4 regions of the Peribacillus sp. TH14 genome follow, and region 4 is predicted to be linked to each of the others. Evidence: riboswitches for the same ligand, from Rfam matches in the RefSeq annotation. Region 4 holds a riboswitch; each other region holds the start of a gene.
What was found. Region 4 has a riboswitch for cobalamin ahead of JFU50_RS04410 (ribonucleoside-diphosphate reductase subunit alpha). Riboswitches for the same ligand answer to the same signal wherever they lie in the genome.
Positions count from the first base shown of each region.

Region 1 (6,177 bases), 790 kb from region 4:
TGGAGTTGTGATTGATCCAAGTTTTGTGACTACAGAATGGATGAACGTTAAGGTTGTGACTGAAGGAGAAGAGACAGGTAGAACAATCGGTCAACATGAAGGTGTGGCAAGGATTCGCGTCTGTACAAAAGTAGATGCAGATCGATTTGTGAAACATTTCTTGGAACGAGTTATATAAGGACATGGACTCATGATGTGAGGCTCTAGCTTTGAACTTTAAAGAATATCGATTACTCTGCATGGGGATTACTAGTTAAGAGATATGCTCCGTTTGATACTTTTCAAAGTTAGCGGTTTTAACGTTTCATATTCACCTAAGGATCGTTTTAATCAACGGCTATAGGTAATAAATCAGCATTATATTTGCTGGAAAAAGGACATCCTTTCAATTGGATGTCCTTTTTCGATTTTCTTTCTGAAATGTTTTCATGAGCAGTTTCAAAATAAACATTTTTATGATCTAGAATTGATTACAGGTAACGCACAGTATTTTTAAGAGTGCGGGTGGAGTCCAACTTAATACTACAATCTCTTTAGGGAAAACACTTAAACGATATTGGCTTTTTTGTTTTTTTAAAATTAATCAATCGTTTGATTAATAAAATAATTGGAAGGATTAGTGAAAGTCTAAGGTTACTATTTTATGGGGAAAAGAAATGTATTTTCCATAATAGTCACGTATTCATGGGCATAAAGTTTTTATACTTATAAAACATGTAAAATAGTTGGCACTCGGGTGGTCTTCTTTTTTTGGAAAAAACAACAATGTAGTATAACGGAGCCTAAATAAAAAGGAAACCATTTAACTAAAGTTAAATGGTCCTTCGAAATAAATTTCAAAACTAATGTTTTTATAAGCTGTGTTTTTACTTTCAATGAAGTTCTCACATTGCTTTAAAAGGTATGTGAATACCTGTGTTCTTAAAACAGCCATACGGCTGTTTTTTTGCTACATACCTAGAAAGGTTTTAAGAATTCCTAAAAGAAGGGCGACTGCTAAGACCCATATAAAGAATTTTTTATACATGATCATTACCTCGAATTTTTTATGATTAGATTGCATTCATCTTAGCATAAAGATGAAAGAAGAGCAGGTGGTTCGTTATTTGCAAAGGGAGACCTTAAAAGAGAAATATAAGGGATTAGCGATGGAGGGCAGCTGCTCCAGGAGAGTGTGTGGTTGTAGTGATGGACTTAGGGAAGCAGAGGTAAAAAAGGAAAGGATGATCCAAGAACTTTGGAACATCCTTCTTTCGCATTATTTAAATAAGTCTGGATAAATGGTCTTTGCTGCGAGTTCTACAGCTTCACCAATCCTTGGCCCAGGACGTGACATAATATTTTCATCAAGTAGATAGACTTGATCATTTTTCACGGCGTTGATATCTTCCCAGCCTTTACGGGATTTAATTTCATCAACAGCATCATCTGCAAAGGTAGCAGTTGTAATGATAGCATTAGGGTTTCGTTTGACAATTTCTTCATCTGAAACTTTAACCCAGCCTTTTTGGTCGGCAAAGATGTTTTCAATGCCTGCAGTTTTTAGAATTTCTTGTTGGAAGGTTTCCGCTCCTGTTGTATAGATTTCTGGAGCTGGACTAATTTCAAAATAGGTTTGTTCCTTTTCATCTAATGTTTCAATTTTTTCCTCAACACTTGTAATTTGGGTTTGGATATCTTTCACCAATTCTTCGCCTTTTTCAGCTACGCCCATGACTTCAGCAATTTGCCCAATATCCCCATATACATCATCAAAATTTGTCGCGGATTTAATAATGAATACTGGGATTCCAGCATCTTCAAGTGGTTTCATCGTCGTTTCATCACCAATGGTATAAGCAATAATGGCATCTGGTTTTAAGGAAATAATTTTCTCTGCATTGATATTCACCGAATCGGAAACATGTTCAATATCCTTTGCTTCTTCTGGATAATTATCGAAGTCGGTCACGCCAACGACCTTATCTCCCAGCCCTAGTTCAAATAAAATTTCTGTATTACTTGGTTGAAGTGAAACTACTGTTTCCGGAACTTTATCAAATTTTATTTTCTTTCCAGTATCATCGGTAACGGTATAGGCTTTGACTTCTTCTGTCTTATTAGTGTCTTTCTTTTCCTTTGCCGTCTGGTCATCCGTTACTCCACATCCGGTAAGGAAAAGGGCAAGTATCAAGGTGGAAATCCAACTAAATCGTATGCTTCTCTTCATTATTTATTCCTCCGTTTTCTTCTTCATGGGTTTGGTTGGGTATGATTTACTGATAAAAGGAATCTCCTCAATACCATGTTGCTTATTGACGTAGACAGCCATCACGAATAGAACATTTGCAAGCAAATGGGCGTAATCAAAGAGAATTTCAGGGATTTCTATTTCTAAACTAACCTTGTGTAAAGCACGGACCGACTTTTTGGCTTCACTGCGGCAAGTATGCAGAACACAGGCGGCGGTTGAACCTTGCGGAAGCACGAATGTCTCAATATGCTCTTTAACTTCTGCGACATAATGGTCGTAGATGGCACTTAGACGTTTCAGATCATTGTCGGTAATGGCCAATTTCCCACGGACTGAACCATTTAAATGATAAGCCATCGGCAACAATTCCATTAAATCTCGGTATACATCCGGAACATCCTTTGTAAGCGAGGCGGCCAAGCCAATTTGTGTCGTCAAAGAGTCGGTACGTATTTCATAATCGACGGTAGACTCGGATTCGCGCATGTATGGATAGCATAAAAAACGAAAATCCTTTTTTGCCATAACTCTTCCTCCTCTTCATAGTTAGATGAATCACCTCAGTATCGCTTTTCTCAGCAAAAGAAAAAGCCGACCAAGGGCATTGGTCGGCATCAATCACCTATGTATCTGTAACAGAAAAAGATGGAAGATTGCCGTACAATCCTCCTATCTTCCGAAGAGCATAATACGATAAAAAAGGCAGGTCTCCTGGCCCGTGCGTCATTTTACTCTAAGAACCTTCCCATTTGAACAGGATGAATGGTTATCGATGTGAATCTTTATCCTCAAACAGTGGTATTTATCTTATTTCATTAGCACTTACAGTTGCGGAAACAGCTTCGGTTTTACACCAAATTCCCTATTAAGCTGACAAGTCAGCACCTTTTTCTGCAAGGTTTATATTCACTTAGCAACAGTTTACCATACCTTTTTCCTAAAGCAGTATGAATATTTTTAGAGAAATTCGTTTATGGTTTGCGAATTATCTAGTAAACTTACAATGTAAGGTTTAATTGGATGTTAATGTAAAACGCATATCGAGTATAAAGAATATATAATAGGTGTTATATAAGAGTAATAGGGTAATCTCAGGAGGTAGAGTATGATTTATAAGCAGGTAAATCAAAAACTGGAAAAGATTTTAGGGAATATTGAAAAAGTGATTATTGGAAAACGAGATATAGCAGAACTGAGCATCGTAGCACTTCTTTCTGGGGGGCATGTTTTATTGGAGGATGTTCCTGGTGTAGGTAAGACTGTCATGGTCAGAGCACTGGCAAGATCGATAGGCGCAAACTTTAAGCGTATACAATTCACACCTGATTTACTACCTTCAGATGTAACGGGTGTTTCAATTTTCAATCCAAAGGAACAAGAATTTATTTTTAGACCAGGACCAATCATGGGCCATATTATTTTAGCCGATGAGATAAACCGGACCTCGCCGAAAACACAATCTGCCTTGCTTGAAGCAATGGAAGAGGCAAGTGTGACGGTTGATGGGGTTACAAGGGGATTGGAGAAACCCTTTTTCGTTATGGCAACACAAAATCCCATTGAGTACGAAGGAACATACCCACTTCCAGAGGCGCAATTGGATCGTTTTCTATTAAAAATGAAAATGGGCTATCCGGGTGTTGACGAAGAAATTGAGGTTTTGCATCGAGCTCAATATGCCGCACCACTTGAAGAGTTAGAATCTGTGATTACTTTAGAGGAATTAATAGCTTTACAGGAAGAGGCTAAAGCAGTGATAGTGGATGACACGATAAAGCGGTATATTGTTAATTTGGCTAATCGATCTCGTACGCATGAGAGAGTATATTTAGGGGTGAGTCCACGTGGATCGATTGCATTGATGAAGGCGGCCCAAGCTTATGCACTTTTGCAGGGCAGAGATTATGTTCTACCGGATGATGTGCAATATTTAGTACCGTTCGTGTTTGCCCACAGACTTATCCTGAAGCCAGAAGCGAATTATGAGGGAGTGGATGCTGGCATGGTGATTCACGAGATTGTCGCGACGATTCAAGTGCCTGTGAAGAGAGCTGTGACCTAATGCGGAACTTGATCAGCATCTTAAAGGAAAACATGAGTGTGATTGGCTTGTTATTACTTATAGCGATTTCCTTTTCTTTTGCGATGTTTCAAGGCGGTTTTGTCAGTTGGTTTATTTTTTATACATTTTTGCCGTTCGCTGTGTACTCTACGATTCTACTTTTTTATCCGATTAATAACATTATCGTTGAGAGAAAGGTCAGTAAAAGAGAATGCCGAGCAGGCGATTCTGTAGAAATAGCTTTAACTGTTACCCGTAAAAACAGGCTGCCTCTTTTATATTTGATGGTAGAGGAAGAGTTGCCGAAGGAATTGGAAAATAGGGGGATGCAAAGAAAAACACTTGTCTTTCCTGGTTTCAGGCATACATTCAGTATGACATATACTTTGAACAATTTGCCACGGGGTGAGCATACATTTCAAACAATCCGTTTCAGGACAGGAGACTTTTTTGGCGTCTTTGAAAAGGAAGCGACATATAGTTCACCTTTAAAAATCACTGTTTTCCCTTCATATCATGAGCTTACCTACAGAGATCTTGAGCGTGTATTCAATCAGGGACAAGTGGGATCAACAAAAAAAACACAGCGAGAACAATCAGTAGTATCTGGAGTTAGAGAGTATCAGCCAGGTGATCAGTTATCCTGGATTAACTGGAAGGCAACGGCTAGAACAAGTGAAATCATGACAAAGGAATTTGAAGTTCAGAAAAACCGTGATGTGTTTATCATACTTGATAATCAGGAATCGCTTTTCTTCGAAGAAGCAATTGTAATGACGGCTTCCTTTGTACATGCCATGTTAAAAAAAGGCATAGAGATTGGTTTCGCTAGTACGGGATCGAGGCAAATCTTACCGACTGGAGGAGGCAATAACCAGAAACGAAAGATTTTTTACCGCCTTGCTAAAGAAAAACCGAGTAGGATAACCACTTGGAACGGGATCATAAGGAAGGAAATTCTGCCGGCCAACGCAGCTGTGATTTTCATTGTCTCGGAATTAACATTAGAAAAGGTAGAAGTATTGAGTGCATTCCGCGCTAATCAAGGATTAACGTTGTTTTGTGTGAAAAACCCAGCAGACTTTACAGATGAGGAAAAAAAATCAAGAGCCGCAGCAGTATCACGGGGAATAAAGGTTTGCTTTCTTGAACAGGGGTATCTGCAACACGACAGACGAGAGGTGATGATGAAATGAATGTTTCAACCCCCTTGTTGGAAAAGTGGATGCATGTTCTTCTGTATACCTTTGGTCTGTTGTTGATCACAGAATGGTTAAGGCCTGTTGAGAGACTCACGGATACAGGGAATATTGTTGTTTTTGTTCTGTTTGTGATTTTTTCCCTACTACTGCATTATTTCCACTTCCATTGGCTAATCCGCTGTACCCTCTTAAGTGTTTATATAATGATTTCAGTACAGTTTCTTCATTCGAAAACCGCTTTATTTGAATTTTCATGGTTTAAAGGCAATCTGCTTGATTTTACAGCCAATCTATCAAATATATACGATGGCAAATGGGAGTTACTTTCAAATCCATTTCGAACTTTTCTATTTTTCTTGCTTCTTTGGCTTGTGACATATTTGATTCATTACTGGGTGATGGTGAAGCAAAGTATCTTTTTCTTTTTTATGTTAACGGTGATTTTTATATCGATACTTGATACATTTACTCCCTATGATGGTGATAAGGCAATGATAAGAATCATCATAATTGGTTTTGCAATGCTCGGTCTGCTGGCCTTGATGAGTCTGTCCATTCAGGAGCAGCTTAGGTTTTCAAGGGCTCCTATCAAGAAATGGATCTTGATCCTAACGGTGATGATTTTGATAAGTGTCCTTTTCGGTTTTGGTGCCCCTAAGTTCTCTCCACAATGGCGGGAT
Region 1 is NZ_JAEKEK010000001.1:1,668,552-1,674,728, reverse strand. It holds gene JFU50_RS08105 (nucleoside hydrolase) at 1-178, shown strand, start outside; gene JFU50_RS30420 (hypothetical protein) at 1,080-1,280, shown strand; gene JFU50_RS08100 (ABC transporter substrate-binding protein) at 1,259-2,209, opposite strand; gene JFU50_RS08095 (hypothetical protein) at 2,213-2,719, opposite strand; cobalamin riboswitch at 2,918-3,137, opposite strand; gene JFU50_RS08090 (AAA family ATPase) at 3,339-4,295, shown strand; gene JFU50_RS08085 (DUF58 domain-containing protein) at 4,295-5,491, shown strand; gene JFU50_RS08080 (DUF4129 domain-containing transglutaminase family protein) at 5,488-6,177, shown strand, end outside.
Region 1: it holds a riboswitch for cobalamin, as region 4 does, so the genes downstream of both, JFU50_RS08095 (hypothetical protein) here and JFU50_RS04410 (ribonucleoside-diphosphate reductase subunit alpha) in region 4, are expected to answer to the same signal.

Region 2 (6,177 bases), 120 kb from region 4:
TACTGGCGGTGCTTCCTGGATACAGGAACATAGAAAAGTTCCAATTTATATTCATCCGATGTCGATTGATGTATGTGCGAAGGATGCTGAATATCCTGATTATCGCAAAACTTTTTGGGGAAGGAGAGATGGCTTCAAAGCTGAGCCGTTGGGGAGGACTGTTCATTCCCGTACCCAAACGTGGGAGCCAATCTTTACCCCAGGTCATGCTAAGGACCATATGGTGTATTTGAATCACAGTAATGGCATGCTGTTTTCAGGTGACCTATTCGTTACACCGAAAACGAAGCTTGTTTTACGGGAAGAATCTGTCCCTGTTATCATCGATTCTATAAATAGATTACTTCAATATGATTTTGGAGAGGTTTTTTGTTGTCATGCCGGTCATGTCCCTAATGGGAAGGAAATGTTTCAAAGAAAGCTCGACTATTTGGAAAACCTGCGTGGTGAAATTTTACGATTACATAATCAAGGCTTGGCAGTTCATGAAATCCAGCAAATTGTTTTGCCGAATCAATATCCGCTTATCGAGATATCTGGCCACGAATGGGATTCGGAGCATATTATCACATCGATATTAAAAGAAAAGATATTGATTAATAAGATTAATAAGGATAATGGAGCGAAATACTAATTAGTGATTTTGTGTAATGGAAGAGGTGTTAATCAATTTCCTTTTGAACACAGAAGCACGCATTGTAATTTAAGGGATAATTTGATACATTTAAACTGAAAATTAAATACGTCTAGAAAAAGGTGCAGATAATATATTGAAGATTATCTGCTTAAAAGGGAAGTCCGGTTAGAATCCGGCGCTGTCCCGCAACTGTATATGAGAGCGATTCGAGTAATGCCACTGTCTTCTGCAAAAGGGGATGGGAAGGTTCGAAAAGCGATGATCATGAGCCAGGATACCTGCCTATTTTTAGCACAGCATCATAAACCTACGAGGATAGGAGGTGTTAAGTGCGAGAATTGACAAGAGCATGTTTTTCATTTTTTGAAAAATGGAAAATTCATGTTTGTTTTTTGTTATGTTTTCTTTTGCACTCTAACAACTTCTAATCGGGAAGTTGTTTTTTTTATTTTTTAGATGTAATCAGTTATAATAGTCGATTTTTTAACAAAATTATAAGGAAATCTCGTCTCTCTATGGAACAGGAGAAAAGTTTTCTTTATGAACAAAATTTAAGGGGGATAATGCATGTTTGGAACAGTTAGATACTTTACGGATTTTTTAAAGGCTCAGATTATGTATAATTTTTCTGGGGAAAAAATGATTTCTTTAAGCGAAAATCATACAAGGTTGAACAAGGAAATTAATGTGAAGGCAAAAAATTCAAAAGAAAAAGTAGAGTATTTACTTAATCTTGAAAAGGCTTATGGAATAATTAATAAGGAAATGTTCGGTCAAAAGGAGGAGTTGACAGTTTTATAAAAAGGAGCCACCTAAAGGAGGCTCCGGACACTAATTATTTATTCTTGTTTGGCTCGGTTTCATCATAAAAATCATGGGCTTCTTCAATGTTCTGAAGGTCAGCAGCTGCATAAACATTCCCGCCGGCCAGCCCTTCATTGATGTAACGGTCGATGTCTAAGAAAGCAGAGTTCTTGCCTTCATATTCGGTATCCTTCAAAAATGTGAATTCTTCTTTATCCAAAAGAAATCCCTCCTAACCTTTTTTATAGTGTAGGCAAAAGAGGGCTTTTTATTCTGAGTAAGTCCTCATGAATGAAATGAGGAGTTTAGCACTAACTTATTCATATACATGATAGACCATTAAGTCATGTATGATGCTTTTGAGATTAGCTTCGTCTGTTTCTGAAGGGGGATTGGCAGTCCATTCGATGGACCCGTCTTTATGGTATAAGGCTTTGACGGCCTGCTTGTTAAAGTAAAAGGAAATTTTCCATCCTGGTAAATTTTTATGTAATGGTGTCCATTGAAAATGAGTAATCATATGTATAACCTCCATATAAGCTGTCTCTCATTTCATTATAATGGAAAACGGCAGATGGAGGTTATTTTCTCGTTTGATTTAATAAAGTTAATTCAATAAACAGGTTTTTCAAATGCAAGAGTCGGCTTGCTTCAATTTCTTCTTCATCAAATTGCATGGGTTTAGAGTTTACTTCGTAAATGAAGAGTGATCCTGTTGAATCTTCGCCAATATCAATAGAGAATTCCCCGAGAAAGCCGAATTTCTTCGAAAGAATCAGACCGCACTTTTGAGCAATGTACGCCAACTTCCGGTTTAAATTCCTCGATTGCAAGTTTTTGTAAGGGAAAAGTTTCCCGCCTCTTGGAGTATGGGTTGTGATTTCCTGGGTTTGTGACATCCGTACAGCCTTACCAGTAATTTTATAGAACCCATTTTCATAATGAACGAGAACTCGGTAATCATAACGATGTCCATTCAGTTTCTTTGGTATAACCGCTCGTTGGGCGAGATAGGCTCTTCTCATCAGTAGCAATTTTTTATGCTCCCAAAATGAGGAGAAATTTGGGAAGGATTCACTATGTTTTAGGCTATTAAACTGAAGAGTTTCATCAGGATTCTCTATTAGTGTGTAAATACCTTTCCCTTGGCTTCCTTTAGATGGTTTTAGGTAAATATGTCTGTGGGATTTTAAAAAAGCCCTCAGTCCATCGCAATCACCTAGGATAATTGTTGATGGAAGATGGTTGGTGAGGGAGCCATCTTCCATTAATGCTTCATACATCATATATTTATCTAAAAAACAAGGATTGAAAAGGTTCATATCATGATCTTGAAAGTAGTTGATAAGCCGTTGAAAATCCTCTGATGCCTCGAAGCCCCTTGAGGGAATTCGGTTATAAACTATATCGGGAAGCGGCATCTTAACCTCGATCCATTTGTTTGAAATGGAGGAAAAAAGGAAGCCTTTTACAGGGATGGAATGAAAGGTCTCAACCGTAAATACAAACACTAAAATCCCATGTTCCAACAAATATAGTGATAAATCCTGAAAAAGGGTCAAGTTTCCCCCTATTCCTGATTCCTTTTTGGGATTTGAAGAAGTTAAAATTCCGACGACGAGCATCCGGCTACCTGGAAAAATAGAAATAGGAATAAGTGTTTGATTATTTTGATTCTGTTTATAGTGTATTTCCTCTTTTTCCGCGCCGGCGAATAGTTGCATGCTTTCTTGGTCGTGGTACCAGCTTTCAGTTGGAATATCGTAAAAAATATTCATCTATGCACACCGACAGCATTTGTAATGGTTTGTTCCGTAAGATAAATAGCATAATCAAGGCTGAGCTTTCTTGTTAGCAGCTCGAACTCTTTGAGTTTTGGATGGGAAAAGATTGAACGTCCTGGTTTAGAATTAGCTTCAAACATCCAAACTTGCCCTTTTTTATCTAATCCAAAATCAAAACCGATTTCTGCAATGATGCCATCTAAGTGCTCTTCAATACTTTCACTTAATATTAGGGCGGCTTCCGATAGCTTTCGTTCGACTTCTTTCGCCTCATCATCATCACCATATAGCTCGGCAATCGTCTTGATGACACCTCCGCTTTTAATGTGGGTAGTAACGCTTCCAGCGCCGGCTATTTTTGCGGCGATTGCAGTTACCTGCCAAATTCCCTTGCTGTCCTTGTTCGTATGCACTCGGAAATCTACAGGTCGTTTTGAAGAACGAATTAATGGTATGCCCTGCTGCACAATGAGATTTTCAAGCGGTCGATTATGAAAGATGTGTTTAACAATGGATTCTAAAGTAGAAAACTTTTGCAATTTATTTTCCTGAGCATCATTTTTATAACGACAATAGTAGACATTTTCATGTTTATCATAAAGAATTTGGTGAATTCCAAGCCCAAGGCTGCCATGAATAGGCTTTATATAAACTTGGCGGTAATGAGAAAGCAGGGTTTCTACGACGGACAGAGATTGAAAAGGATACGTTTCCGGTAAAAAAGGAAGTGCCCGCTCATCCGCACATAACCGTTCATTTATATCCCATTTATTAAAAAAACCTGGATTGTACCAAGGAATTGTATACTCTTTTTGGAATTTCTGTTTCACTTCCTTAGGGCCATCCCGGTTTTCCGTCAAACGGTTAGGGAGCCGGTCATAGATGACATTTGGAAAAGGAAATTCGTTAATATTCCAGTCATCGTTCTCATAGACATAGCCCTTGATTGTTTCTTTTTCCCAATTGATTACATTTTCACCGAAAACAAAAGGGATACAGCCTGTTGTTTGGCTCAGAGAAAGGAGTTTTGAAAAAAAATCTGAACGTTCCCCGAGCGGTTTGTTTGAAATGCCGGTAAAACCTGATGAAAATATCCCGACGACTGGCCCAATATGAATGCTCTTACCGTATATAAATAGATGTAGAGGCATATCGACCTGAGTAAATATTAAAGATTCCGCGAGACTTTCTGACAGGACGATTGTTTGCTTGATTGCAGGATTTTGTTTAACAATGGCAGGACATGAATGCTGGCCAAAATATATTAATTCAATCTCTGCCAAATCTCCAAGCTCTGATGGATAGAAGAGAACGTTGCCGGGAGTATCGGCAATCTCGGCAGGATAAGTCTTTCTCACTCTCTATTCACCTGCTTTCTGAAGATGATCGGCTAAAAATTGGCTATATTGGAACGGTGCGCGATGGATATCCTTCATCGATTCAGGTTGAAGTGTTTGGATGATTTTCCTACCTGGTTTTGAGTTAATATCCATTATCCATATTTGCCCTTTTTTATCAATGCCTAGGTCGATTCCTAGCTCAAATAGCCTTTCAAAAACGGCTTCGGTTTCGACAGGTAAGGTACGGAGGATATGCTGGATTTTTTGTTCGGCAGCAATTGGAATAGATTCAGGATTTTTTTTGATGAAAGCCTCGAGCGAAATAGCTTCCCCACCAGTGGCTAAATTGGACGTGATTCCATCTTGTTGTCCCAGGCGAATGCCTCTGCCGCGTTCCATCCACTGATTTTTTTCGTTTTTTTGAAGTAAAATTCGTAAATCGAACGGTTCCTTTTTCTGGTTGCAAAGTTCTAAATAAGGCTGACAAAGGTAACTATATCGATTTAATAAATGCTGCAGCCATTTGTTCAGTTGAGATTTAGAGTCAAATTTACGGTCGTATTTGGTGCCCTTTTTTGTCATGGACACCAATGTGCCGCCTTCGGTTTTTGTGAGAAGATAGATTCCCGTACCACCTGCTCCAAACTCTGGTTTGATAATAATTTTATCCAGACGTTCCAAATGCCCGCTGATTTCTTCAGGTGTGGTAACTTGAACGGTTTCTGGAAAAAATGCCTCTAGCAGGGGATGTTTTTTTAAAATTTGATAAACTTCCCACTTTCCTGGAAGGCCAAGGCCAAGGAAACTTGAGTTAACTTTTAACCAATTGATTTTATCGCGCATTTCCGTCGAAACACGAGATAAGCCATGGAAACAGCGGTCATATACAAAATCAGGGAGATCAAATGATTCAGAGCGCCATGTTTCCTTTTCGGCATCAAAACGTTCTCCTCGAACTTTCTTCACATCGATATCAATATTCTCGGGTGTGAATTTACATACATTCATATTAAATGATTTAGCTGCTTTTGCTATTTCAGTAAAATAATGATTTTCATGTGTATCTGACGTTGCCATTAATCCTATTAACACGTGCCAGCAACTCCTTTTATGGATGGTTTTCTCGGTCAAGAGTAAGCATAAATTCAACAATGGACTTTACTGATGGACGAAAGGTTTCATAGTTGCCCTGAAATTTTTTCGAAGGTTTCGAGTTCACTTCAATAATCCAAGGGTGTGTGTCAACATCAAGTGCTAAATCGATTCCTAGCTCCCCGAATAAATCATCATGATTTTCTGCCAAAGTATGGGCAGTTTTTTTAGCAAGTCTTATAAGCTTTTGGTGCAAACGTGCGGCTTCCTGAGGGTCAAATACTTCCTTTAAAAAGTCTGAGCCGTTTTTCATCATACCGCCCTGTGCAAGATTGGAAACGATATTACCTGGATCTCCTATCCGGGCAACCATGGAGGTAACTTTCCATTGAAACTGCTCGTTTTGATGAAGAAGGATTCGGAAATCAACTTTTCTCTGATCGATTTCAAACAAGGAAATCCCCTTTTGAAGGATGTAGGCTTGTTTTCTGCAGAATTTTTTCAAGGCGTTATACAACTT
Region 2 is NZ_JAEKEK010000001.1:760,088-766,264, reverse strand. It holds gene JFU50_RS03885 (MBL fold metallo-hydrolase) at 1-634, shown strand, start outside; cobalamin riboswitch at 738-937, shown strand; gene JFU50_RS03880 (hypothetical protein) at 1,205-1,438, shown strand; gene JFU50_RS03875 (hypothetical protein) at 1,473-1,661, opposite strand; gene JFU50_RS03870 (YheE family protein) at 1,758-1,961, opposite strand; gene JFU50_RS03865 (YheC/YheD family endospore coat-associated protein) at 2,023-3,219, opposite strand; gene JFU50_RS03860 (YheC/YheD family protein) at 3,216-4,583, opposite strand; gene JFU50_RS03855 (YheC/YheD family endospore coat-associated protein) at 4,587-5,657, opposite strand; gene JFU50_RS03850 (YheC/YheD family endospore coat-associated protein) at 5,674-6,177, opposite strand, start outside.
Region 2: it holds a riboswitch for cobalamin, as region 4 does, so the genes downstream of both, JFU50_RS03880 (hypothetical protein) here and JFU50_RS04410 (ribonucleoside-diphosphate reductase subunit alpha) in region 4, are expected to answer to the same signal.

Region 3 (6,177 bases), 4.4 Mb from region 4:
GCTTGGCGGCTTCAGCATAATCACGAACCATAATCAATTTCTCATTCTGGAATCGTTGACTTTCACGTTCATAACGAATATAAGGAACATTTGCTTCCTTTGCTGCCTGAAGAGCGTTTTTCGATGCTTCTTCTGCAAATGGGTGACTTGCATCAACTACCGCATGAAATCCTTTTTCGATGATTAAAGATGCCATATCTGTTGCAGTTAATCGTCCAATTTGAGTTGCTATCTTCGCATCTTGCAAACTTTTTGCTGCCGACTCGGTTACTACCGTTGCCAAAACTTGGAATCCAACCCGTTGGATTTCAATCGCTAATTCCCTTGCATCGCTTGTACCCGCTAAGAACAAAATCATTTTGTCGTCCCCACCACTTGCTCATCATGGTCATGGTGGTCATGTCCATGGTCTGTTTCATGACCGTGATCGTGGTCATGGTGGTCATGCCCATGGTCGTGATCGTGGTCATGATGATGATGGTGATGGTGGGCATGGCCATGTTCCTCCACATGTTTACGATAGTTTTCTAGATCACGGGTACCACTTGACCTTCCTTCGCTAGCTTCGATTACACGTTCTTTCAGTATGGTTTGTAATGTTGGATGATAACCAAAGTATTTCGCCAAAACAAATTCATGCTCTGGATATTGGTCTTGATAGCCTGTTAGCATATTCTCCATTCTCTCCATTAACACACCTGTGAAGAGGAAATATGGAAGCATCACTATTTTTTTGGCACCTAACCGAATACAGCGTTCAATGCCTTCATCAACAAACGGATCCGTAACACCCATGAAGGCATTTTCGACCCACTTCACATTTAATTTTTCCCACAATAATCGTGAAATTTTATAAATATCACTATTTGCATCAGCATCACTTCCACCTCGACCTATCAGCAATATTGCTGTCTCCGGATGTTCCAAAGATGTATCGAATCCAACTTCCTCAAGGCGATCTGTCAGAATCGTTAATACTTCCTGGTGAACCCCAATCGTTTGTCCATATGTGAATGTAACCGCTGGATACTTATTCCTTCCATCCTCTATTTCAGCTGGAATATGTAATTTTGAATGTCCTGCATGCAACAAAATAATCGGAATGACAATAACTTCAGTGGCTCCTCTTTTTATGCAATTGTCAATGCCTTGGGATATACTTGGCGTGGCAAATTCCAAGAAGCATGTTTCAATTAATAAAGAGTCGTCCATTGTTGGAATCATATTTTTAATAAAATGAATAACTTCGTCGTTTCCAGAAGCTAGTCTGCTTCCATGTCCTACGAATAATACTGCTTTCATTTGTTATCCCCCTCTTGATTAGTCTTCACAAGGCGCAGGCTCTATTTTTATTTTGGGAGCAATGTCTTGATATAAATAGCCCTGTATCTTTTTCGCCCGTTTGAAATATTTAAATAGTCGTTCATTAGGATGAGCATTTTGTTTATATTCGTTGACAATGTTTGTAATTAATTCAACTAGTTGATCCGGTTCAATTCCTTCTGCAACTGGTTGACCAGGATGAGCCGTTCTGCCAACAGGTTTCGCTCCAAGGAATAAATCAAATTTCCCTTTTCGGAAAACGATCCCTATATCATCCATCACTGCACTATAACAAGCCATTCCACACCCATTAAAACCAATGTTCAGTTCCTTAGGCATATCAATCCCACCAAGCACCCTCTGTATTTCATCCGCGTAAGGAATGGATTCCACTTTTTCACCATCACAGAAATCACAGGCTTTTAAAGTCAATACATCCCCAATTGGCGATAATAAAAAGTTTGCTGATTGCAATTTTCCAGTAATAACTTCTGGATCTGTTGTAGGAATCTTTAAAACGATTTTATGATTTGGCGTGTATTCCATCGTTCCCTTTTCTCCAACAACTTCTGCAAGTGTCATCATTTGTTTCGGAGTAAATTGCTTGTTCGCCACACCTGGGCTAACGGCAAGCTCGAATACCGACTCAATTTTTTGCTGAACAATCGGCGTAATTGATTGCTGAACTGTTTGACCCTTAACTCTTGTGAGTGCTTCCATTGCCACTTCAAAAGAAGTGCTCTTTTTTTCTGGTGCTTTTGTAAGCAATCCAACTCCGCCAGTCGACTCGGTGTACGCTTCCTGCATAGAACCTGTTTCTTGATCTAATGCCCAAGGTTCTGCTTCTTTTTGCAAGCGTTGATGCGGCTTCAATGGTTGCTTTTCCGAATTCAATGTATACTTTCTTTGATATCCACGTGGCGTGATGATTTTGTCATCATATAAAAAGGAAGATGAATTTCCAATAATGACGGTTGTTAGCATCCCTATATCGTGATTTAACATGTCTTTCAAATTGGTTATCACAATATCCTGACGATCGCGATAAGCACTTTTTACCAATCCGACAGGTGTTTCGGGCGAGCGGTAACGCAGTAAAATGTTCTGTGTTTCAACAATTTGCCTTGTCCGTCTACCGCTTCGAGGATTATAAAGTGCAATGACAAAGTCAGCCATTGCTGCAGCCTCCACTCTTTTGGCAATCAGATCCCAAGGCGTTAAGTGGTCACTGAGGCTGATGGTACAGGAATCATGCATGACAGGTGCACCAAGTAAAGACGCACATGAATTGATGGCAGAAATACCAGGAACGATTTCAATGGCTACTCCCGTTTCTTCTTTCCAGCCTTTTTCAATCAATACTTCATAAACCAGCCCTGCCATTCCGTATACCCCTGCATCACCACTCGAAATTACAGCCACTTTCTTTCCCAACTCCGCCTGTTTCACTGCTTCTTGTGCACGTGATACTTCTTCAGTCATACCTGTACTTATAATCGTTTGATCTGTAAGAAGGCCCTGTATGAGTTCCACATATGTTTTGTAACCAATGATGAAGTCACTTTCTTGAAGGGCTTCTACAGCACGTTTGGTAATATGTTCAAAATTCCCTGGTCCAAAGCCAACGACAAATAATTTACCGTTTGTACTCATTTAGACATCTCCTTTTACAACTTGTCTTTTGAAATTCCTGTTTGAGCTGGAAAATCTGGATTAGGAGTCATTTCTCCATTAGTAAATTGGTAAATCATCTGTGGAATGAACTTCTCATCATCGAGATTACGGACAATCTCTCGTCCAAAATCAGGTGAATCCACTCGATACCATGTCCCTTGAGGATAAGCAATCACAACGCAGGCATCCTTACACCTTCCGTTACAGCGAGTTCTAGTAGTATGAATTTTTTGATTCAGACCTTGTGAAGTAATTTCATCACGAATTGCTTGCGTTATTTCTTCGCCACCTTTTTTCATGCAACTGCTGCCGTTACAAATCAAAAGATGCGAATTTGTGCCTTTTAAGTTCCAAGTTGTCATCTTCTTCCTCCTAAATCTGAGAAAAGGCAAAATAAAAAACCTTAACTGTTAGAGTTAAGGTTTTAAAAAAACTATATGAAAAGGGAGCCTCCAGCAAGCAAAGTGAAACTCTCAAAATCTCCATAGTCCTTCTACCTTTCCCTCCGAAAAGTATCACACAATTTTAAAAGCAGGTTTCCTGGCTTACGCTTCAATTTACTTTTGTCCCTTCCCAGCTCTAGGCCAGTGGTTATCGACAATTTCATCAGCGTTACAGTAGCGGGGGCTGCATCGGATTCTCACCGATTTCCCTATTATCCCTTGCGTGTTCATACAAGAGCACTTTTAAATTGAAATATTTGGTTTTATAATAATATATTTCTAGTTAACTTTATCTATCATATAACAACTTTTTTAAAATTCAATAGTTTATTCCGACTGTTTTGAAAAGTTTAATGGTGAAAATCCAGCTTAATGCCTATCCTCACTGCGATTTTATCCTTCTCAAAAAAAATATGAATAGAGTGTAGATGGAATCATTGCTTTATGGTACAATAAACGAGAATTTTCAAAAAATTACATAAGTTTTATGGTGCTAGATTCCTCGGAATTTAGCTTAATAGGGAAGTCGGTGTAAATCCGGCGCGGTCCCGCCACTGTAAAGGGAAGTCCTAATACGTAATGAATAATCCACTGTCAAACGCGATGGGAAGGATGTATGAGGATGATGATCCAGAGCCAGGAGACCTGCCATGAAGCGTGAAACTGTTTACAACCTACGAGGATGGGTGTGCGGATCAGGCAGCTAAGCTAATATTTGTATTATGCTGCAAACTTACTGTTCATTACGCACTTCTTTCTTTTTGAGAGAAGTGCTTTTTATGTTGCCCGCCACTTCTCTTCTCAGCTTTAATCATTAAAAATAAAAGCGTTGAAAGGAGAAAAAATGAAAAAAGCCAATTGGAAAATACTTTATTTTGTCATTTTACTACTTTTCGTACCAAAGAAAGCAATGGCAATGCATATTATGGAGGGCTTCTTACCGATCGAATGGGCGATATTCTGGTGGGCTGTGACACTTCCATTTTTAATCTTGGGTTACCGTTCTATTAGGTCTAAAGTGAAGGAAAACCCAGAAACAAAAATGATGCTGGGTCTGTCCGGCGCATTCGTTTTTATTTTATCAGCCCTAAAAATCCCTTCCGTTACAGGAAGCTCTTCACACCCTACCGGCGTCGGTTTAGGTTCAATCTTGTTTGGGCCACTGGCCATGAGTGTCGTCGGTTCTATTGTTCTGTTATTTCAAGCTGTATTACTAGCTCATGGAGGACTAACTACGCTAGGAGCCAATGCCTTTTCCATGGCTGTTTGCGGGCCGTTCATTGCTTATTTTGTATTCAAAGGCGCTACTAAATTAGGTTGGTCCTTCTCTCTTGCTGTTTTCTTAGCAGCAGCTTTCGGAGATTTGGGCACCTATGTGATAACTTCTGTACAACTTGCTTTAGCTTTCCCATCGGAGGTAGGTGGATTCATGGCCTCATTCACTAAATTTTCAGGAATCTTTGCCCTTACCCAAATACCTTTAGCAATCAGTGAAGGTTTATTGACAGTCGTTGTCATGAATTTCTTGAAGAAATACAATCTAGGCGAATTGAAATTACTGCGAGTGTTATCTAAGGAGGCTCGTTAGCATGAAAAAAAGTTTATTGTTGCTTTTTCTAGTCGTCATACTTGCTATAATTCCGTTAATCACCCAACAAGGAACAGAATTTGGTGGAGCTGATGGAGTGGCGGAAGAAGCCATCACTAAAATCCAACCAGAATATAAGCCTTGGTTCAACAGTATCTGGGAGCCGCCAGGTGCAGAAACCGAAAGCTTATTGTTTGCTCTCCAAGCCGCGATTGGCGCCGGATTCATAGGATACTTCATCGGCGTTATGCGACAAAAAAATAAACAGTCCGTTCAAGAAAAGGACGAACAGGCAAAACATGTTACTCATAGATAAATACGCCTATTTCAACCGGCTAAAGCATGTACATCCTTTAGAGAAAATGATTTTTGCCCTCTCCCTTTTGTTGTTTTCTTTAGCAGTGAGGGATACGACCGTCTCACTCATCACCTTTACCGTGATGAGTGCTTTTATCATTTTCGGGGCAAAAATCCCAATCTCTTATTATCTAAAATTACTCTTATTACCTGGATTTTTTGTACTATCAGGTACAATTACCATCCTTTTTTCATTCGCAAGTAAATTCACTTCGATACCAAATGTATGGTGGTCCTGGAATTTCGGTAGCTGGCAAATATTTATCAGCGAAGACAGTATAAAAACGGTAATTGGTCTAATCGTTGTTGTATTAAGCAGTATCAGCTGTTTATATTTCCTAACCTTAACTACTCCCATCACAGTTATACTATATGTATTGCGTAAGCTGAAACTGCCTTCATTGCTGATTGATTTAATCGAATTAACTTATCGCTTCATCTTTATTTTTTTAGATACAGCTATGGCCATTCATCAATCACAGTCATCACGGCTTGGGTATAGTTCAGTGAGGAAGGGAATTCGATCTCTCGGGTTACTCATATCTTCCCTGTTTTTAGGAGTGTTTCAGCGCTCTGAACAATTAACGATGGCAATGAACGCAAGAGGGTATCAAGAGAATATTTCATTTATCGATGACTCTTACACTTATTCCTCTCGTAATTGGCTGATTACCATTGTAACTCTAGTAAGCTTATTCTTTATTTATAGATATATATAAATTGGGGGCAGTTCGATAATGGAAGAACATATTTTTAATATAGATGGCCTCACCCATCAATTCGCAGATGGGA
Region 3 is NZ_JAEKEK010000001.1:5,303,837-5,310,013, forward strand. It holds gene cobK (precorrin-6A reductase) at 1-358, opposite strand, end outside; gene JFU50_RS25555 (sirohydrochlorin chelatase) at 355-1,302, opposite strand; gene cobJ (precorrin-3B C(17)-methyltransferase) at 1,321-2,976, opposite strand; gene JFU50_RS25565 ((2Fe-2S) ferredoxin domain-containing protein) at 2,991-3,359, opposite strand; cobalamin riboswitch at 3,511-3,700, opposite strand; cobalamin riboswitch at 3,912-4,107, shown strand; gene JFU50_RS25570 (energy-coupling factor ABC transporter permease) at 4,285-5,028, shown strand; gene JFU50_RS25575 (energy-coupling factor ABC transporter substrate-binding protein) at 5,030-5,344, shown strand; gene cbiQ (cobalt ECF transporter T component CbiQ) at 5,328-6,104, shown strand; gene JFU50_RS25585 (energy-coupling factor ABC transporter ATP-binding protein) at 6,123-6,177, shown strand, end outside.
Region 3: it holds a riboswitch for cobalamin, as region 4 does, so the genes downstream of both, JFU50_RS25565 ((2Fe-2S) ferredoxin domain-containing protein) here and JFU50_RS04410 (ribonucleoside-diphosphate reductase subunit alpha) in region 4, are expected to answer to the same signal.

Region 4 (6,177 bases):
TCGAAGGCTTCCAAAAGTTATTGATGAGTTGTGTATACGTATCATAGAATTTTTCATACTGAATATCGTTCCAAAGGAGAAAGCCTGAAGCTTCCCCTTTGAATACGCCCGTTGCTTTAGTTGGATGCGTAGGTTCGAGCATCCGGATTTTTTTGATATGATTGGTCATTCGTAAAACTCCTTTAAAAATAGATTACTGATTTGATCGTTAACTTGAGCAACTTTCGCAGGCATTATCATATTCAGATGAAGTGGAACGAACATAATATGTTGATTTCAATCCGCTTTCCCATGCTGTTAAATGGATATCCAATAGAACTTTAGCCTTGATTGTGTTGTGGACATACAGGTTAAAGCTGATAGCTTGGTCAATATGACGCTGACGGGCTGCATTTTGTCTGATGCTTTCCAGTTGGTCCAAGTTAAATCGTGTTTTTTTATAATATTCATACGTATTAGGCGTCAATCCGGGTGCTGTCACTTTGAATTTGAAGTTTTTCTTTTCTTCATAAAATTCAATTTCATATAAGGGATCGATTCCATCAGTGGAGTTACCGATTTTAGCCGTTGATGAATTAGGTGCAATGGCCATTAAATATCCATTACGGGTACCGTGTAGCTGCACATTTTCTTTTAAATCCATCCATTTTTCATCGGTATAGTCACGAAGTTCGAAATATTGGCCTGTATGCCAATCAGATCCTTCAAAATATGGGTACGTTCCTTTTTCCTTAGCCAATTCATTAGACGCTTTGATTGTTAAGTAAGCAATTTTTTCGTATAAAGTATCAGCATATTGAACGGCCTCATCTGATTCCCAATATATATTCTGGGTGGCAAGTAAATGATGCCATCCAAATGTTCCTAAGCCAATTGCCCGGTAACGCTTGTTTGAGATGGATGCTTGCTTGACCGGAAGACTGTTCACATCAATGACGTTATCGAGCATGCGGATCTGAATCGGAATCAATCTTTCTAATACATCGCTACTTACCGCGCGAGGCAGGTTAATGGAAGAAAGGTTACATACAACGAAATCGCCGCTTTTACGAACTACAACTACATCGCCATCTTCAGTTTCGTATTCATCCGTGATCGTTGAAGGGCTTAAGTTTTGAGCAATCTCTGTGCAAAGGTTGGAACAATAAATCATTCCTTTATGTTTATTAGGATTCTTACGGTTCACTTCATCACGGTAGAACATATACGGTACGCCTTCTTCTAGCTGAGAAATCATAATGCTCTTCATAATGTCCATCGCGTTGATTTTTTCAAAGCTATAGCTAGGAAGTGTGCCATTTTCCGCAGCCTCCACAGCGAGAGCGTAATGATTTCTGAAGCTTCCTTCGCCTTTTTTCTCGTCATAAAAATCTTCGAGTGAGAATCCAAGGGTTTGCTTTACGGTATGTGGGTCGAAAAGATACCATTCTTTCCGATCGCGTACGGCTTCCATGAACAGATCAGGAATACATACACCTGTAAAAATATCATGAGCTTTCAACCGGTCATCACCGTTTTGTGTCTTTAAGTCAAGGAAACTCATGATATCTTTATGCCAGGCATCCAAATAAATCGCGATTGCCCCTTTACGCTGGCCCAATTGATCGACGCTGACAGCAGTCTGGTTAAACAAACGGATCCAAGGGGTCGTGCCTGAACTGTTTCCAGAAAAACCACGGATATCAGAGCCAAGTGAGCGGATTTTACCGACATAAAGTCCTACACCACCGCCGAATTTAGATACTTTAGCGGCATCGTAGTTGGATAGATAAATGCCATCAATAGAATCTTCAATCGCGTCAATAAAGCATGAACTTAACTGACCGTGAGTTTTTCCTGCGTTTGATAGGGTAGGTGTCGCGACGGTCATATACAGATTGGACATCGCCCAGTATGCCTCTTTGACAAGTTGCAGGCGGTGTTCTGTTTTTTCCATTCTCATAATTTCCATAGCGATGATCATGAAGCGCTCCTGAGGCAGTTCGTAGACCTTGTCTTTTTTCGGACGGGCTAGGTAGCGGTCGTTTAATAAGTAGATACCGATATAAGAAAATAGTTTATCTTTTTCCGGATCGATCACTAAGCCTAATTCTTCAATTTCTTCTTTGGAGTAAGAGTCGAGTAGTTCGGGTTTATAAATTGGGTAGCGTTCCCCCTCTTGCTGTTGAGAGAGTCCTGCGATTAATTCATAGAACGGTCCGTAGCTCACGCCCTCATAACCGCGATTCGCTTGTGCATCCCTGTACATCGTATTCAAAAGTTCTGCCGCAGCAACAAACGTCCAATCTGGAGCATCTATGTCTACACTTTCGAGAGCAAGCTGGATCAGTTTTTTTGAAGTTTGTTCTTCTGTTGAGTCACTTTTACGATCTAGCCATTTTGTAAAACGCTTTTTGAACTTTTCCATATCTAGCCGGCCTTCGAATTCCTTGGATAACATCTCAAGCTGGATAGAACTTGTTTCTGTGTCATTTTTCACTATAGTAGAGTTATATGTTTGAGTCATGAATAATCCTCCTTGTAAACTTCCATTAAATAAAAAAATCCGCCCAATAAATTGAGCGGATCAAACGATAGAATAAAAGAGCCATGAAAAAATAGCCGTTATACTATCGTTTCATCATCTCAATCCCCGAAGAATAAGAAACGTGAAAAATCCAGGCAGGTCTCCTGACTCATGATCATCCTACTTTGAGTTCTTCCCGTATAAAGAGCTATACAGTGGTTTTCTCATTTCGTCACATTTACAGTTGCGGGGACAGTTCCGGGTTTACACCGGATTCCCTTTTCAGCCATCACTGGCACCTTGGATTACAAATAATTCTATATATAGTTATGTGTGTTGTTTTTAATATCAATATCTAGTATTTCTGCTTATATTATCGTAATCCATATGAGACGATAATTCAACTAATATATTTGATAAAAACCAATCCTTATCTATTGACAAAGTGAGGGGAGAGGGAAAAAGAGTGAAAGAATTAATAGGAAAATGGGAAATTCAAACGCTGAATGTAAGAGATTTTATGTTAAAATAAAGTGTATAGTAAAGGTGGCTCTCCCTTATTGTAATGATGGGGGTTCCCAGAAAAATATTTATTAAAAAGGAGAAATAATCTTGGAAAAAGTATTAGTTTTTGGACATAAAAACCCAGATACAGACACAATTTGTTCAGCTATCGCTTATGCGGATCTGAAAAAACAACTAGGTATCAATGCTGAACCTGTTCGTCTTGGTGAAGTGAATGGTGAAACTCAATATGCATTAGACCAATTCAAATTCGAAGCTCCTCGTCTTGTAGAAAAAGTGGCAGGCGAAGCGGATGGTGTGATTTTAGTCGATCACAACGAACGCCAGCAAAGTGCAGAAGACATTGACCAAGTCCGTGTTTTAGAAGTTATCGACCACCACCGTATCGCTAACTTTGAAACAAGTGATCCTTTATATTACCGCGCAGAACCAGTTGGTTGCACGGCAACTATTTTAAATAAAATCTATAAAGAAAACGGTATTGAAGTGCCTAAAGCAATCGCAGGTCTAATGCTATCTGCCATCATTTCCGATTCTTTATTGTTCAAATCTCCAACCTGCACAGAGCAAGATGTTGCAGCAGCAATGGAATTAGCGGAGATTGCCGGAGTAAATGCTGAAACATATGGCTTAGAAATGTTAAAAGCAGGCGCTGACCTGAGCGACAAAACAATTGCCCAGCTAATTACTCTTGATGCAAAAGAATTCTCTATGGGAACTGCGAAAGTGGTGATTGCTCAAGTCAATGCTGTGGATCCGAACGAAGTTCTTGCAAAACAAGCTGAATTAGAAGCAGCTATTGAAGCTGTTATTGCTACGAAAGAATTAGATTTATTCTTATTCGTTGTAACGGATATTTTAACAAATGATTCTGTTGCCTTGGCTCTTGGGAAATCAACGGAAGCAGTTGAAAAAGCGTATAACGTTACATTGAGCAACAACATTGCCGTCTTAGAAGGCGTTGTATCACGTAAAAAACAAATCGTGCCGGTTTTAACGGACATATTCAGTAAATAAAGATGTGAAAAGGGTGCTCTGAATACTTCGAGCACCCTTTTTATGTAATATTGTGAGGGTCAACAAATTTCAATCATGTCTATAAAAAAGGACTCAAACAAGCCATTTAAATGACGTTTGAGTCTTTTTTTTAATTCAAGGCTTCCTTCTCTTTTTCATAGGCGATAATAATTAGTTCTTTATTTGCGTCTTGGCCTAGCTTGCTTTCAAAGCTTCTTAGTTCATTCAGTAAATCTTGTGACAGGTTTGCTGCCGTATAATCCTGCTCGGATATCATACTTTTTGCTCCTTCCATCTAGATATATTTCATGTTATCTATTTTGTCGGTTTAAAAAGTTTCTATTCAGCAAAATTTAAACTTAAGATATTTTACTATCATAAGTGGCGAGCTTTTCAAGCAATTGGGAACTTTCATGATCGAGACCAAGCACCTGAACAGATTTACCATTTAGCCGATATTTATGGACAACCTTATCAACTGCGCCGACTGCAGAAGCATCCCATATTTTTGAATGGGAAAAATCAATGGTGATAGAATCAGCCTTTTCATTTACATCGAACTTGGAAACAAAGTCCTGAACCGAGGCGAAAAATAATTGTCCGGTAGTACGATAAATAATTTTCTTAGCCTGAATGTCCTCTGTTTTTTCAACCGACACTTTAGAAATTTTAGCCGAGAAGAAAATCATGCTCAAGAGAACGCCGGCAAATACGCCTTTTGATAAATCATGCGTATAAAGAACAATGATGACAGTTACAATCATCACAGCTGCATCCGTCTTAGGAGCTAGTCTGAGCCTCTTCAAGGAAGACCAGTCGAATGTTCCTATTGAAACCATAATCATGACTGCAACAAGGGCTGCCATTGGAATTTTAATAAGGACGTCATTCAGTATCACGATTAAAACCATCAAAAAAGCCCCGGCAACAAATGTTGAAAGCCGACCTCTGCCGCCAGACTTAATGTTAATTCCAGATTGACCAATCATTGCGCATCCTGCCATACCGCCGAAACACCCGGCGATAATATTTGCAATGCCCTGGCCTTTGGCTTCCCTATTTTTGTTGCTATCTGTATCGGTCATCTCATCGACAATTTGAGCCGTCAATAATGATTCAAGCAACCCGACAAATGCAAGTGCTATGGAATAAGGAAAAATGATAGCCAATGTTTCAAATGTAAAAGGAATATCTGGAAGCATGAACATTGGAAGTGCCTCGGTCAATTGCCCCATATCCCCAACAGTACGCACAGTGGCCCCTGTTGTAACTGCTACAATAGTCATGAATATGATAGCGACCAGTGGTGAAGGAATGATTTTGGTGATGCGTGGAAAAAGATAGATGATTGCAAGTGAAACTGCCGTCATGACATACATAATCCACGTTTCACCCACGAAATGAGTAAGTTGGGCAGTGAAAATCAAAATGGCTAGAGAATTCACAAAACCAGTCATAACAGGCTTTGGGATAAACTTCATTAACTTTCCAATTTTGAAGACCCCTAGTAAAACTTGCAGTATACCAGTTAAAATTGTTGCTGCAAGTAAATAGTTCAAGCCATGATCTTTTACAAGATCAACCATGACTAGCGCCATTGCCCCAGTAGCGGCTGAAATCATACCTGGTCTTCCGCCGACAAAAGAGATGACGATGGCGATACAGAAAGAGGCATATAACCCTACCATTGGGTCGACCCCGGCAATAATGGAAAAGGCAATTGCTTCAGGAATCAGTGCCAGTGCCACGACAATACCGGAAAGAACATCTCCGCGAACGTTGCCGAACCACTCCTGTTTTAATATAGATGTATTCAAAGAAACACTCCTTTTTTCATTATATATGTGTTTTAATTTGCTTTATTAACGCAATAAATTATAGCATGGCTTATTCATTCTATCTATGGATAATAGAAACCACTAAATATGGGCTATTCATTGATTAGCTTTTTACTTTTGAGACAAAAAGTCTGGATGTCTCACAGAAGGGGAAGAAATACTTTAAGTGAAATGTATTGATAAGGGGTATAGCTGTCACATGCTTGATAGGGAATCTAGGGCATTTTTTCGACTTTGGTGAGGTATGAATCATTGGGTTTAAATGTTTGAATTTCCAAAGACTTCTGTTTA
Region 4 is NZ_JAEKEK010000001.1:876,581-882,757, reverse strand. It holds gene JFU50_RS04415 (ribonucleotide-diphosphate reductase subunit beta) at 1-169, opposite strand, end outside; gene JFU50_RS04410 (ribonucleoside-diphosphate reductase subunit alpha) at 209-2,506, opposite strand; cobalamin riboswitch at 2,644-2,824, opposite strand; gene JFU50_RS04405 (manganese-dependent inorganic pyrophosphatase) at 3,119-4,048, shown strand; gene JFU50_RS04400 (hypothetical protein) at 4,179-4,325, opposite strand; gene JFU50_RS04395 (SulP family inorganic anion transporter) at 4,408-5,865, opposite strand.